DNA from 2 places in the Providencia stuartii genome. Region 1 is predicted to be linked to the other one. Evidence: predicted binding sites of a transcription regulator. Region 1 holds the regulator's gene; the other holds the start of a gene.

The links. The regulator Fur, encoded in region 1, represses iron uptake genes when iron is present. The targets are predictions, from matches to a motif close to ATAATAATGAGAACNACTATCAA.
Region 2: P2E05_RS00825 (TonB-dependent receptor domain-containing protein) is a predicted target of Fur. The motif match lies at 4,956-4,978, and genes of this name have one in related genera.

Annotation. Positions count from the first base shown of each region.
Region 1 covers NZ_CP119546.1:3,139,526-3,147,350, forward strand. Annotated here, with positions in the region: gene P2E05_RS13965 (type I secretion system permease/ATPase) at 1-679, shown strand, start outside; gene ybfE (LexA regulated protein) at 850-1,143, shown strand; gene fldA (flavodoxin FldA) at 1,289-1,816, shown strand; gene fur (ferric iron uptake transcriptional regulator) at 1,985-2,434, shown strand; gene P2E05_RS13985 (beta-N-acetylhexosaminidase) at 2,984-5,662, opposite strand; gene chiP (chitoporin ChiP) at 5,731-7,059, opposite strand; gene P2E05_RS13995 (MFS transporter) at 7,584-7,825, shown strand, end outside.
Region 2 covers NZ_CP119546.1:187,977-195,801, reverse strand. Annotated here, with positions in the region: gene zwf (glucose-6-phosphate dehydrogenase) at 1-774, opposite strand, end outside; gene gnd (phosphogluconate dehydrogenase (NAD(+)-dependent, decarboxylating)) at 771-1,823, opposite strand; gene P2E05_RS00840 (ROK family protein) at 1,820-2,530, opposite strand; gene hdeA (acid-activated periplasmic chaperone HdeA) at 3,012-3,317, shown strand; gene P2E05_RS00830 (MFS transporter) at 3,437-4,615, opposite strand; gene P2E05_RS00825 (TonB-dependent receptor domain-containing protein) at 5,001-7,046, shown strand; gene P2E05_RS00820 (alpha/beta hydrolase) at 7,106-7,825, shown strand, end outside.

The sequences.
Region 1 (7,825 bases):
ACCTGAGGTGCTATGTAACCTAACGTTAACCATTAAAGCGGGCGAGTTTATTGGTATTACAGGACCATCGGGGTCTGGAAAAAGTACCTTAACCAAACTGCTACAACGGTTATATATTCCGCAACAGGGACAAGTTATCGTTGACGGTATGGACCTAGCTGTCAGTGATACCATCGCGTTGCGACGTCGCATGAGTGTAGTACTACAAGAAAGCCAGCTATTTGTCGGTACTATTGAGGAAAACATTCGTTTGAGTCACCCCCAAGCGAGCCATGAAGAGGTGATTGAAGCTGCCACTCTCGCCGGTGCCTATGATTTTATCATGTCACTACCCGATAATTTTAATTATCCTGTGTCTGAACGCGGGCTTAATCTATCAGGGGGACAACGTCAACGTATCGCACTCGCTAGAGCACTGTTAACAAAACCCGATATTCTGATCCTTGATGAAGCCACATCGGCGTTAGATTATGACTCAGAGGCCGCAATCATGAAGAATATGCCACTTATTACTAAAGGAAGGACAGTCATCAGTATCGCACATCGCTTAAACACGATTCAGTATGCCGATAGGATTTGTGTTATTCGCAATGGCGAAATTGCCGAAATCGATACCCACCCAAATTTACTACAGAAAAATGGCGTTTATGCCCATCTGTGGCGGCAGCAGACCCAGTAAATTGTGCTTAATTAGCACCAATAGAATCTAGATTGGTGCTTTTTCAAGCAAATCATTCTTTTTTTTACTATCAATAACTTTCGCTCCATATACGCTATGGTACAAGGGAGTCAGCTAGGGTATCATTGCGCGCTGGATTATTGGTACACGCCCTTTAGCATTAAAAAAATATGGCAAAAGAACAAACTGATCGCACTACCCTTGATTTGTTCGCTGAGGAACGCAGGCCTGGGCGACCTAAAACAAGTCCGCTATCGCGGGATGAACAATTAAGAATTAACAAACGAAACCAACTTAAGCGTGATAAGGTCAAAGGACTACGCCGCGTCGAATTAAAACTCAATGAAGATGCAGTGGCCATATTGAATCAATTGGCTGATGAAAAAAACATGAGCCGTAGTGAGCTAATAGAAGAAATGTTGATGTCACAACTAGCACTGGTCTACGAGCCTTCTGGTGAATGATTTCCTCTTCTAAATCACACAAATTCGACAGATTTATTCACGCTTTTTCGCCAAAATAGGGCCAAAATTCTCGTTATTTTAGTTCAAATTTAGCCCTATCTGGCTTGAACAAACCAGATTGGAAAAACAAGAGGTTATTCACTTTATGGCAGTCATAGGCATTTTCTTCGGTAGTGACACTGGTAATACAGAAAATATTGCCAAGATGATCCAAAAGAGATTAGGCAGTGAGAACGCGGAAGTTCATGATATTGCTAAATGCAGCAAAGAAGATATTGAAGCATTCGATATTCTACTTCTCGGTATCCCAACTTGGTATTACGGCGAAGCTCAATGTGATTGGGATGACTTTTTCCCAACCCTCGAAGAAATTGATTTTGATGGCAAACTTGTCGCGCTATTTGGCTGTGGTGACCAAGAAGACTACGCAGAATACTTCTGTGATGCAATGGGGACCATTCGCGATATTATTGAACCACGTGGCGCTGTCATTGTCGGTCATTGGCCTACAGATGGCTACCATTTTGAAGTGTCTAAAGGTATGGCAGATGATAATCACTTTATCGGCCTTGCTATTGATGAAGACCGCCAGCCTGAGCTGACTGAAGAACGCGTTGATGCATGGGTACAACAAATTTCAGAAGAGATGTCTCTAGCCGAAATTTTGGGCTAAGCTGACGATAGAAATAAAATGAAACTATTATAATAATGAGACAGAGCATGGTTTCTATTTTTTATTTCCATGCCTATAATTGTAAATCAGTTTCGATGACAACTGAGCTTATGTTAAAAATGTCTCATTATTGTTAAATTTATGATTTAAGATACAGGACAAACCCGCATGACAGACAACAACAAAGCATTGAAGAATGCTGGACTCAAAGTCACTCTTCCAAGATTAAAGATATTGGAAGTACTTCAGGAGCCTGAGTGCCATCACGTCAGTGCGGAAGATCTCTATAAAAAACTCATTGATATGGGCGAAGAGATCGGTCTGGCTACGGTATACCGCGTATTGAACCAATTTGATGATGCTGGCATTGTCACACGTCATAACTTTGAAGGCGGTAAATCCGTTTTTGAACTGACTCAACAGCACCACCACGATCATCTGATTTGTTTAGATTGTGGTAAAGTTATCGAATTCTCTGATAAATCCATTGAAGAACGTCAGACCAATATTGCTGCACGCCATGGTATTAAACTCTCTAACCACAGCTTGTACCTATATGGTCACTGTGCTGATGGCGATTGCCGCGAAAATGCGGATGCTCACGAAGCAAAAGAGTAATTTAATGGTTGAAAAACCATTAACATAATTCATAAAAAGGAACGTATTTAGCTCCTTATATATACTGATAAACCTCATGAATCACATGGGGTTTTCTTTTGTTTATCGCTAAATACTGACGCATGTCTTGCGTCAGCTTGCCTTATTTATCAAGAAAAACATCCTGAGTCATCATCTCTCCCATCCTTCTATTTTCCAATCATCGATCTCATGACAAAACAGACGTTAATCAAACAGTCGCATCATTATATTGTATCTATAAACTCAGCTAACTATAAATAGCTAACAGTTTACGATGAACCTGATGCTGCGATTGTCAGGGAAAGGTGTATTAGAAAAGATAAAGCACCTAAGTGCCAATGACGAGATTACTGAGTCTCCTCAAAATACATGTCGTCTGGATATAGAAAAAAGCGGTGTCTATTGAAGCTGAAAGCGTTAATTTCTTGGCAATCATCATCTATTAAACATACACGAGTACTGTAATAGGCGGTTAAACCTAGCATTTAAAAAGGTGGTACGCTCTGGCACCACCCTCATAGTCTCTCGTTATTTTTGCACCACCGTTTCTACACGACTTGTTCTTGTTCCAGCTGGGTTTTTGGCTCGTACTTTTACATTACCCTTAACCTTTGGAGGCTTTTGTGCTGAATACGTTTGCCAATGGTCGCTATCTGCTAAAGCATATTCAATCACTAAACCTGGATAACTGATATTGGCGAGTAAAAGGCCATTTTCAATTTTCGCACCAGGCACAGGGATACGATAAGCCACCCCTGCTCTATCTAGACGGGGTAACTCTTTCATACCAACGAGACTCGCAAAACGGCTCCAATCATCTGCCAGTTTTTGCTGTGAAACATAATTGGTTTTACCGCCGATATATTCACGACCTATTTGGTACTGATTTTCCCATTGCGCTTTATGCCATGCCCTTTCAGCTAAAGGCAGGATGCGAGGAAATAGCATGTATTCCGCCTTATCATCCGTCCTTACAGCTTCGCTCCATAGTTGTCCAGAAAGACCATAGACACCTGGCCATGGCTTATCACTTTTCGCACTAAATGAGTTACCATCCCTATCAACGGAAGTTTCCGCATTTTGTGGTAAATTATCAGGCGCAAAAGAAAAGATTTTTTGTTCGTCACTCGCTCGGGTCGCCCAGTAATAGCCACTTTCATTTGGATTGACTTCATAAGGCATATCTAAATACACATAGTCAGGGTTCGAAATGACCACTTGATAACCTTTATTAGCCCAATCATTCGCCGAATCGAATCCTCCCCAATACAGTGTATCCCAGAAGTTAACCCTGACATTATCCGTTGCAAAATCGTTTGCACTAGAAGCATCTTTCAAACCATCCTGCCAAGCTTGCATTGTTGTCACCCCTTTTTGCTGTAAACTTTCACTCACTTGTTTAGCAAAATGGCTGGAGAGATGATCAAAGTCACTCACATCACCTCGCTTGATCAATGCCTGACACGCTTCCGATTTCGCCCATGGCTTATCTTCTATTTGTTTATCGATTATGCCTTTGCCCGGTTCGATATTGCCTGCTTTATCTTGGAAACCCGCACCTAAACGAATATTTTTCGCTTCATCACCACCAAAGTGCCATGTTTTTAATGGAACCCCCGCCTCCTTGTGCATTTGCATAACCTCACTGACCACTTTATTAACAAAGTTTTTAGAGGAATCTAAACAAGGATTTAAATAACTGCGTTTATCGTAGAATTGGACAGAGGTTGTTACTGATGTATCCGATGGATCAACTAAGCGGTATTCACTCGCGGCAGCCTCATTGCCAGCCGCTTTTAATTTGTTATAACGAGCTTCCATTGAAACAACGGCGGCACGGGCATGTGCAGGCATATCTATTTCAGGGATGACCTCAATATTACGATCTTTGGCATAGCGTAAAATGTCAATATAGTCATCACGGGTAAAATAGCCGCTTCCCATATTATTATTCTCTGCCCCCGATCCTAACTGCGGTAATAAACACGTTTGTTCATCCAAATCATGACAGCGTTGGCTTCCCACCTCTGTAAGCTCAGGTAACCCCGGAATTTCAATTCGCCATCCTTCATCATCGGTTAAGTGAAAGTGGAATTTATTTAATTTATAACGAGACATTTGGTCAATTAAACGTTTAACCATCTGTTTACTATGGAAGTTTCTTCCTACATCTAAAAATACTCCTCGATAATCCATACGAGGTTTATCTTTCACAATCATTGTCGCCACACTAGGCTTATCGGCTTCTGTTACGGCAGAAAGCAGTGATTGCATACCATAGAATAAGCCGACATGGTCATAACCAATAATTTCAGCCTGTTGTGGTGTGATCACTAACTCATATGCACCACTGACTTGATTCTCTGGCGCGAACTGTCTAGGTGCGATCTTCCCGAGTATAGGGAATCCCTGAACATTCTGTTTTAATTTGACCTGTTGTAAATGCTCATTAATGACAGCTAATTCTCCCTGAGTCAGGCCATCAAGTTGTAATTTAACACCGTTGGAAAGATCCGCATTCCCTTCTTGTATCTTAATATCGAGTGGCGTCGGTAAGATTTGTCCTCGTAACTGTTGCTCAGATAATGTTTGCAAAGAAAGATTTTTTTGGTAACGATTTTCGGGGGTCATTAAGACATTATTATCGGCTCCCGTTCTTTTCCAGTTTTTCATTTCAAATGGTGCAACGAACATGGTTGAGTCTTGAGTATCTGTGCTTTTCAAATTACGAGGCCGAGCATCACCCGAGGTCGCATACCAACGAGGCATAAAGTCAGAATAGCTCACTTGCCAATATTCCCCCGTCACTGGCAACACAATTTTTTCGTGTGCTTTTATGCCATTAAACTGCTCAGTGGGGGTGATTTTATGCAAATCCCCCGTTAAATGGGTGATAGTAAACTGTGGGTTATCTTGTTTGAGTATTTGCCGAATACTATGAAAATAAAGTGCCCAATCAGCCGATTCAATCGCTTGATCACCATTGGTCAACGTAATATCAACGCGATTACAAGCCGCCCAATCCGCCCCAAGTGCAGCGCAATCCATGCCATGCTCACCTGCTTGGTTATCAACCACATTAATTTTTACATCGATATGACTTAATGCATCAACGATTTGATCCGATGTTTGCTCAGCATTCGCCATCGTAGAAATAAAGGTGGCTGAAATTAATAACGCTAAAGGATGTAAATAATGTCTTTTCATTGTGACCTCAATATTAAATTCAATTTAGCCACTGCCACATAATATTTTTAATAGCAGTGACCGTGCTATCAAAAAATAGTGAATGGCATCATGACCATAAACTTAATATCTTTTTCATCCTGAAATATATTACCGAACCCACCACCATAACTTGGAATATCGGTATGGTTATCATATTTAGTAAAGTGCAATTTAAATAAAGTATCTTTAGCTCTACCTGTTTGGATACTATATAAAATATCGATATTCCAAGCGCTTTCTCTTAATTTTACATCTTGGGCATATTGTGTATTAGTACTTGGTTTAGCATCCCAACCATAAATATAAGATGTACCTACTTTCCAACCAGCCAGATCCCAATGAGCTAAATCGTACATGACACCAGCAAAAACCGCTTTTTCATTATTCGCGTTATAATCTGAACGCCCATCCCACCAAATATCCAATCGACCATTTGATGTCGCGTAGCCTGGCGTCATGCGCTGTAAGAAATAGCCTTGATTACCTTTCGCTTTGGCGTAAGTTCCTTCCACGCGAAAATCAAATTGCTCGTAGGTATAACCTAATGTCACCGCCTGTAAGAAAGCGAGGCCATCATAAACATCATTCACTCCGCCATCAGATACCTTATCTTTTGCGCCATAGAATTGATAAGACATTCGTAAATCACGATTAACAATAGGTACCGCATAAGAGGCCTTTGCAAAATATTGATCTATATAGTCTTTAGCTTGTCCATAAGCCCCTTCTAATACCAATGAATTTTTAAAATCATATTTAAAACCAATAGATTGTAGATAGCTAATCCCTGTTTTACTATCAGCTTCACGGAAGTTGTACATATCACGATACCAAGGGGCTTTATATCGATCAGTCCACATATAGGACATGCTCAAAGCCCCCTTGTTTTCAAAATCAAATACCGCTCCGACTTCAATTCCTCGATAAGTACCGGGCATATAGCTCCAATGGGAAGCCAACAGTGTTTGTCCTGTGGGTTGGATATAGCCTCCTTTCCCCCAAAATGGACCATATTTCATTTTGGCAGCCGCTTTATAAACACTGACGCCGCTACGATCGCCTGACCATTTTTCATCCCAACGCGTTTTCGCATCACTAAAACCAATTTCATTAGGTGCCGCGGGACCACTATTTGATAATTCAATGGCAGTAAATGCCGCTAAATCTAAACCGATGAGATCCTGAAAATAACCTGAAGAATAATCAAGACTGGCATTTACGGTAGAATGCTTAAGGTTATCGGCATATTTTTTATATTTATCGCTTTCAGGGTTTAACTCTTTTCTAGAACGATCGCGTTGCCAATAATACAACCCGCCTTTAAGTGTTGAATCATCTAAAAATTGCTCAGAAAAACTTATTGGTTGATAACTCATAGGAAGAAGTGCGATACCTATTTTAAGCACGAGCATCCCCCTGCCACGATTGACATTTTTATTAACCATTCGCTGTTTCCTCAGTTTTTTATATTATTTTTTAGTGATAAGTTTCAGTAGTCGCCCATTAGGTAATTATTAATTTCAATAAACAAAATACGAGTACCTACTTAGCCTATTTTTCGCGACGCGAATTATCAAGGTTAAAAATATATTTATTCCTAAAATATGACCCAAGACACATTAATTTTTCTATTCATTCTCAGTGTTAATCATTCAAATCGATAATGTTTTTCGCATTAATATCCTGAATTAAAGATTAAACTTAGATAAAAAATCCTGTATTGAGGGTCCACTTAATACTTATTTCAATATAAAAAATAACATTCTTTGCCTGTAAGCGTTTCAATCAAACTTGCTAAGTTGATGCATAACTGCTTTAGTTGAGAACACGTTTTTTAATCACAAATAAACCAAGTGAATATTTCCATGTAAGCAAAGAAAAATGAAATTAGAGAGATACGATGGAACAATCGCACGAAAATATTGACGGGAAACATCAGGAAGGCTGGCGAACACTCCTTACTGGCAAAAATCTCTGTTTAACACTCGCCTTGTCCGGCGGTATATGCCTTCATGCTATTAACGTTTATATCACCATAACAACGCTACCTTCTGTTGTACGGGATATTGGCGGCATTGATTTTTATGCCTGGAATACCACACTGTTTATCCTATCTTCGATTATTTCATCAGCATTAACATC
Region 2 (7,825 bases), 1.4 Mb from region 1:
TTCAACCTTATGGTCACGTAGAATTTCACCATCCCAGCGGCCTAACGGTTCGATTGCAGTCAGGGTCAGTAGCTGCATAAGATGGTTTTGCAGCATGTCACGCATTGCCCCTGAATGATCGTAATAAACCGCACGGTTCTCTACACCAAGGGTTTCGGCATAGGTAATTTGTACCTGCTCAATATGTTCTGCATTCCAAACAGGGGCAAGGACACGATTTGCAAAGCGGAAGATCATTAAGTTTTGTGTCGCTTCTTTTCCCAAGAAATGGTCTATGCGATAGACCTGTGATTCATCCCAATAAGCATGAACTTGTTCACGCAATGCTTTTGCTGATTCGAGATCTGTGCCAAAGGGTTTTTCAATTAAGATACGACGCCAGTTATCGGGACTCTCTTTGGATAATCCTGCCTCACCTATCGCCTGTGCTGCTTGCCCAAATAAGGTAGGAGGCAATGCAAGATAAAACAGCGCCGATGGTGTCAATTTGCTTTCTAGCGCTTGCAAAGCCGATGCTTCAAGTGAACCACTGACAAAATCTAAGTGCTCACTGAATGATGTCCATTCTGCTTCATTAAAATCGGCAATAAATTCAGCCAGAGCGTTATGAATATGCTGTAAAAAAGCTTCGCGATCCCATTTATCAATTGAGTAACCAATAATATTGAGTTCAGGGATCAGGCCTAATCTATGCAAGCGAAATAATGACGGCATTAATAAACGTTTGGTCAGATCACCACTTGCTCCCAATATTACCAATGAAAGACGACTCATTGATCTCCCCCCTGCTCTGCTGCTTTTTCTTTATGTCCTCCAAAAGCATGACGCATTGCCGACTGAACGCGATCTGCAAATAAATCATTATCACGAGAAGCAAAACGTGAATACAGAGTGCTTGTCAGGACTGGAGCAGGAACCCCTAAATCGATAGCTGCGGTTGATGTCCAGCGGCCTTCTCCCGAATCAGAAACTCGTCCTGCATAATTCTCCAAGTCAGGGGATTGGTGCATCTCTTGTGCGATCAGATCAAGTAGCCAAGATCCAACCACACTACCGCGGCGCCATAATTCACTGATCTCGCCAACAGGTAATTGATATTGATAATATTCAGGGTGTTCCAGTGGCGCAGTTTCCGCATCCGCAGCAACAGGATTAAGCCCTTGATCTGCATGCTTAAGGATATTCAGTCCTTCCGCATAAGCCGCCATCAAACCATATTCAATACCATTGTGCACCATCTTAACAAAGTGACCGGCACCACTCGGGCCACAATGTAGGTAGCCTTGTTCTGCTGGTGACGGTTCGCCTTGGTGACCTTCAGTACGTGGTGCGGCATCGACGCCAGGCGCTAATGCACGAAAAACCGGTTCTAAATATTCATAATGCGCTTTCGGCCCACCAATCATCTGGCAATAACCACGTTCTTCTCCCCATACACCGCCACTGACACCAACATCCATATAGTGAATGCCGTCGGCTTTCAATGCATTAGCACGACGAATATCTTCAGTAAAATGGGAGTTTCCACCGTCAATCAGTGTGTCACCTTTTTCGAGTAACGGTTTTAACTGAGCAATGACCGTATCGACAACCGCTGCGGGCAACATAAGCCAAATATGTCGGGGTGCCTGCATGTTTTTCACCAATTCCTCAAGTGAGTGGTTAAAAACAACGCTGTCGGGTAATTGCTGACGAATCGCTGCATTTTGATCATAAACAACACACGAAATACCGGCTTGTTGGATGCGACGCACCATCGCGGCCCCCATTCTGCCAAGCCCAATAAAACCTAATTGCAGTTGATTTACAGATGATTGACTCATAGGTTATTCCCCCAAATTCTGATTCCACCAAGAAAAGCTTTGTCGTTATCGCCACGCCGTACATGCTCAGGTAGTTCAGCAAACTGATGCACATTACCCCCACCGATCACAATGTAATCCGGCATAAAGGCTTGATAAAATAAATCCACTATCGTTAGCACACTCTGCCGCCATGTCTCATCCCCAACCGATTCACGATAGTGTTCGCTCACATAATATTCGTAGTCATGTTCTCGATAGGGTAAATGGGCAATTTCCATTGGCTGTAGCTGCTGATTAGCCACTAATGCACTGCCTAACCCAGTACCTAATCCTAAAAACAACATGCTGCCACCTTCATAGCTACCAACAGCTTGCATTGCAGCATCGTTAATCAGACGAATAGGGCACGGGAATGCATTCACTAAATTAAAATCAACCCAACCACGTCCTAAATTAACGGGTTCTTTGAGAATACGATTACCAGAGATAGGGGATGGAAAGCCAATGCTGACGCCATCAAATAAACGCGTATCAATGCATTGGTTGACATCATGAATAAATTGCTCTGGCGTCATAGTGTGACCAGAAACAAATTCGATAGCAGGGGTGTTAGGGGCGGTATACAGTTTGACATGTGTACCACCAACATCAATAACTAAAATTCGTTTGGTTGTGGGAACATCCGAAATTGTAATGACACAAGATGTTTTACTCGTTAAAGACATAGAAAGGTTTCTCCGCTTTGCCAACATAGGCAATGGATGTTGTATTACAGGAAACTCCCGAACCTAAATCGATAACCGCAAGCCGATCTAGGCGAACAACTGTCTTCCTTCTGGTGTTGAAATGACGGTGCCGAAATACGTCCCCGTCAATAATCGATAACAAGATTACATTTTATTTTTTGTCGATAAAAAAAGTATACCTATAAATAGTTTTAATAAAAGTAAAAACGCTTTTAATTAAATAAAACTTAATTATCTTTTTATTTAATTATCATTAAATGACTACTTTTAGTCTTATTTTCAAATAATAAATCACTATTGATAGAATTTAAATAATCATATAAATACCGTCATTTTGCGCTCTTTGTTTTTTATTTTTCATCATCTATGATGATTAGGAAATGGAGATAAGCATTTATATCCAGATTAGAACCTTTTATGAAAAACTCATTCAATGATCGTTAATTATTAAGGTGAAATTATGAAAAAATATTTTATTGTCGGTATTATTGCTGCTTCATTAACGAGCCTTTCCGCCATGGCTGAAGAGAAGAAAAACGATACTAAGCCCCTAAACGAATGGACATGTGAAGAGTTTTTAGCGATCGATGATAACTTTTATCCAACCGCTGTCGGCTTTGGTGAGTTATTAACGAAAAAAGATAAAGTCGAAGATGCCGTGCTAGATGTTGATGGTATTCAAACCCTAACACCTCTCGTGATTGAGGCTTGTAAAAAAGAGACTAAGGCTAATTTTGTTGAGCAAGTTAAAAACGCTAAAAAATAAGTCTTCCTTGTTGGTTGCGTAGCCTTTTGGCTACGCAATACATTCACCATATCACACCCTTTTATGATGGATGTGATTTGGTTTTTCCTATTTCATCATGTTTCCTCATCAGCCAAAATTCACTCTCTTATCCGATGAATATGGCGTAACGCTGATAACGTCATCATTAAGGCAATCAAAACGCCCATTGCCGCAATTAAATAGATACCTCTATAACCCAACGTAGCGACTACCATTCCTGCAAGTGGTCCAGTCACACCGTAAGCAATATCTTGGAATGCAGAATACCCCCCTAATGCGGTACCTCGCATTTGTGGTGCAACAGCTTTAACCACTTCCGTGCCCACCGCGGGATAAATCAAGGAGCAGCCAGCACCTGTTAATGCCGCACCGAATAACGCGATGCCGTATACGGGAGCTAACCACAATGTTATCAGACCAATAAACTCAATTAATAACGAAATTAGCGCAATGCGATAACCATTGACTCTATCCGGTAATCCTCCCCAAAATACGCGCACCAACACAAAAGCACAGCCAAATGCACTCATCGCAAGGCCGGCGTTGCCCCACTGCTCTGACACAAAATAAAGCGAAATAAATGTACCAATCGCCGCAAAACCAATGCCTTTTAGCGCTAATATCATTCCCATTTTCCAGATCTTACGAATGACAGACCAGAAAGGAAGTAAGTTCCCCTGTAAAGGCGTAACAGAACGAACAGACCCATTAATTAGCCAAGAGATACAAGGTAACAGCATGACTATCCCCCCCACTGCCATGAATCCATATTGCTGATAAATGATAAGCCCTAATGGCGCGCCAACCGCTAATGAACCATAAATAGCCATTCCGTTCCAAGACATGACTTTTCCAGCATTTTCTGCACCTGCAAGCCTCATTCCCCAAGTTAAGTTACCTGTTAAAAGCTGACTTTCACCTAGACCTAGCACCAAACGTCCAATAATGAGTAAGAGTAGTTGGTAGATTGACGAAACTGGCAACAATATGGCTAGCAGGCAAAATACCCCCGATATGCCACAGGCACTCATACCTTGGAGAGTCGTTCTTTTCGCACCTTTTTGATCGGCTAGGCGCCCTGCATAGCCTCTTGTCAACACCGTTGCTAAAAACTGCACACCGACCACAACCCCTACCCAGACATCGTTAAATCCGAGTTCTTGATGAACGAAAAGCGGAATAACCGTTAAAGGCAAACCGATGGTCATATAAGAAAAAAACATGGAGATAGAAATTCGAAGCAGTGGTATTGGCGAATTTGGCGCGGACGTCGACATCATTAAAGGTTATCCATATTCACAACATCATGTTTATCTCTGACATTAAGTGAGCAAATTAATAATGTCAATTGAGTTTATTTTGGTATTTTACGTTAGCGTTAATTTGAGATCCTTATAAATAACCAATTGAAATTTATTATTTTTATTTATAAATAAAATCACTCTTTTAATTCTATTATCATTAACCTATTCACCATTGTGTAAATACTCAATAACACTGAGGTTACTCTTTATTTATCATTTTACTTCATACCTGTTAATAAACTTTTAATTTTATAGAATCCGCCAATCTCATATTTATTTCTTGTCTATTTCAGTGGTAACATCTGTATAGTTTATGATTATTACTCTCATTTGCATTTGTATTTTACTAGGGGATTTTATGTCTATTCACTGCCACTACACACGTCTAGCAGCCGCGGTTATTGCCGCCATCTCATCTTTTAATGCGCTCGCTCAAGAAGACTCAGATAAAATGATTGTTTCTGCATCTGGTTACTCACAACAGTTACGCGATGCCCCTGCAAGTATTACGGTTATCTCAAAAGAACAACTTCAGAACAAACCGGTACGCGACTTAGCTGATGCAGTTAAAGATGTGGAAGGTGTCAGTATTGTCGGTAGTGCCAATAAGCAAGATATCAATATTCGTGGTTTACCCGGCGAATATACTTTAATACTGGTAGATGGACGCCGCCAAAATAGCCGTGAATCACGCCCAAATGGTAGTGGTGGTTTTGAAGCCGGTTTTATGCCACCAGTGGAAGCGATTGAACGTATTGAAGTGATTCGAGGTCCGATGTCCTCTCTATATGGCTCAGATGCAATGGGTGGCGTTATCAATATCATTACCAAAAAAGTCACTAATGAGTGGCATGGTAATGTCGCCATTGGTGGTATTTTGCAAGAAAACAGCGAAAGCGGCGATTCGACTGATGGCAATTTTTACCTATCAGGGCCGCTGGTCAACGATAAATTAGGCTTACAGCTGTACGGAGGTGGTGACTATCGTCAAGAAGACAAGATTACCGACGGCCATAACAAACGTGATAATCGTAGTCTCACCGCCAAACTAACGTTTACTCCTCTGGATAACCAAACCTTTTTGCTTGAGGCGGGTAGAACCACCCAAGAACGTGACTCGACACCGGGTAAATCACTTGCCGAATATACAATGCGTGGTGAGTCAAAACAGAAAAATACTAAAACAGAGCTCCACAATAACCGAAATCACTTTGCTTTAACCTATAAAGGGGATTGGGATCTCGTTAACACCGAATTAAGTGTTTACCAAGAACAAACTAAACGCCATACCAAGTCAGAAGTCAAAGATAGCGCGGGTGATTACCATTTTGTCTATGAAGCTCGTGTGCCTGAAATCACCAATACTGTTGTCGATGGAAAAGTGGTCGCTTTCCTTCCTGATAATATCATGACTGTCGGTGGACAATTCCAACATGCTAAATTAAAAGACACTTCGGCAACAGGAAAAAAAACAACGGAAGATACGACGCTCAGTGCTGACCAGTATGCCTTCTTTATTGAAGATGAGTTTACGGCAACAGAAAACCTTATCCTGACTGGCGGGTTACGATTAGACCATCATGAATTTTATGGTAACCACTGGAATCCTCGTGGTTATGCTATCTATTATCTCACTGACGAAATCACCATTAAAGGTGGCGTATCACAAGCCTTCCGTGCCCCAACACTACGTGAAGTGAGCCCAAACTATGGAACATCAACCGAAAAAGGGGAAGGGATTATTTATGGTAATAAAGACCTGAAACCAGAAAAAAGCCTGAGTGAAGAGATCAGCATTGCCTATGACCACGAGTCAGGTTTCAATGCGAGCCTTACGCTCTTTAATACTGATTTTAAAAATAAACTCACCAGTTACTACACAGGTGAACCGGATCCAATTACAGGTCTAAAACTCTACACTTATGACAACGTAGGTAAAGCCAATATCAAAGGTGTCGAAGTCGCGACAGGTATTCCTCTAGCAGAAGATTGGAAACTTAGCTTAAACTACACTTATGTTGATTCAGAGCGTAAAAGTGATGATGAAAAGCTAAGCAATGGCATATCTTTGAAAGGCTATCCATTGGATAAGACACCAAAACACACCGCTAATGCCAAACTCGATTGGCAATATAGTGAAGACTTGAATCTATACACTCGTGCACATTATGAAGGTAAGCAAATCTGGGCGGCACAGCGTAATGGCTATACGGCACCGCGCTACCGTAGCGGCTACACTACAATGGATGTAGGCATGACTTATCAGTTACTTAAAAATACCAAGCTCAATTTAGCCGTATTGAATATCGCTAATGAAAAAGGTCCTAAGATTGACACAAATGGTGGCAACTGGGATGTTGAAGATGGACGCCGTTATTGGGCCAACGTCAATGTGAGTTTTTAATTTATTTTAACTATTTTAGGTGGATATCTAGCAAGTTTTCTCCGTCATTTGAGTGCGAGTTGGCGAAGAGCCAAAAAGACAATCAATTAAAGAATATCCTTGCTCGGTATCCGCTTTCATCAATGTTGTTTTCACAAACTATGCTAAATAAATTAATTATTTCGAGTTTATTACTCTCAATCAGCTTAATAACACCCGCTGCTGCTCGTCCATCGCAAAAGATCCCCGAGTTAGATGAGCAAGTGAGTCAGTTTTATGCTGTTCAGCATCATGACATGACCAACGAAAATTCGGCTAACGAAAAGCGTCGCTATCGAATTTTTAGCGCAGTTCCTCATTCCGCTGGAACAACAAGGCCTATTTTGTATATGCTTGATGGTAATGGATTATTTCCGTTAGCTGTGAATCGCGCAATCCAAACACTCCCAGCGGATAAATTGCCTATTATTATTGGTATCGGTTACCCAACCGATGAGGCTTTTCCCAAGAAATTACGCGACTACGATTATACTCCCCGCGTTTCCGGTGATGCGTTTACACACGGCGGAGGCGCCGATGAACTGTATCAGTTCCTCGATCAACAAATTCGTCCTTGGGCTGAGCAAAACTTCACTTTTGATAAACAAAGACAAACGCTATTTGGTCACTCCTTCGGTGGACTATTTACTTTGATGGCTTATCAAAATCACCCGACAGCGTTTCAATCCTTTGTGTCAGCCAGCCCCTCATTATGGTGGGGAAAAGGTGAAATGATAAATAGGGATAAACTGACCCAAGAA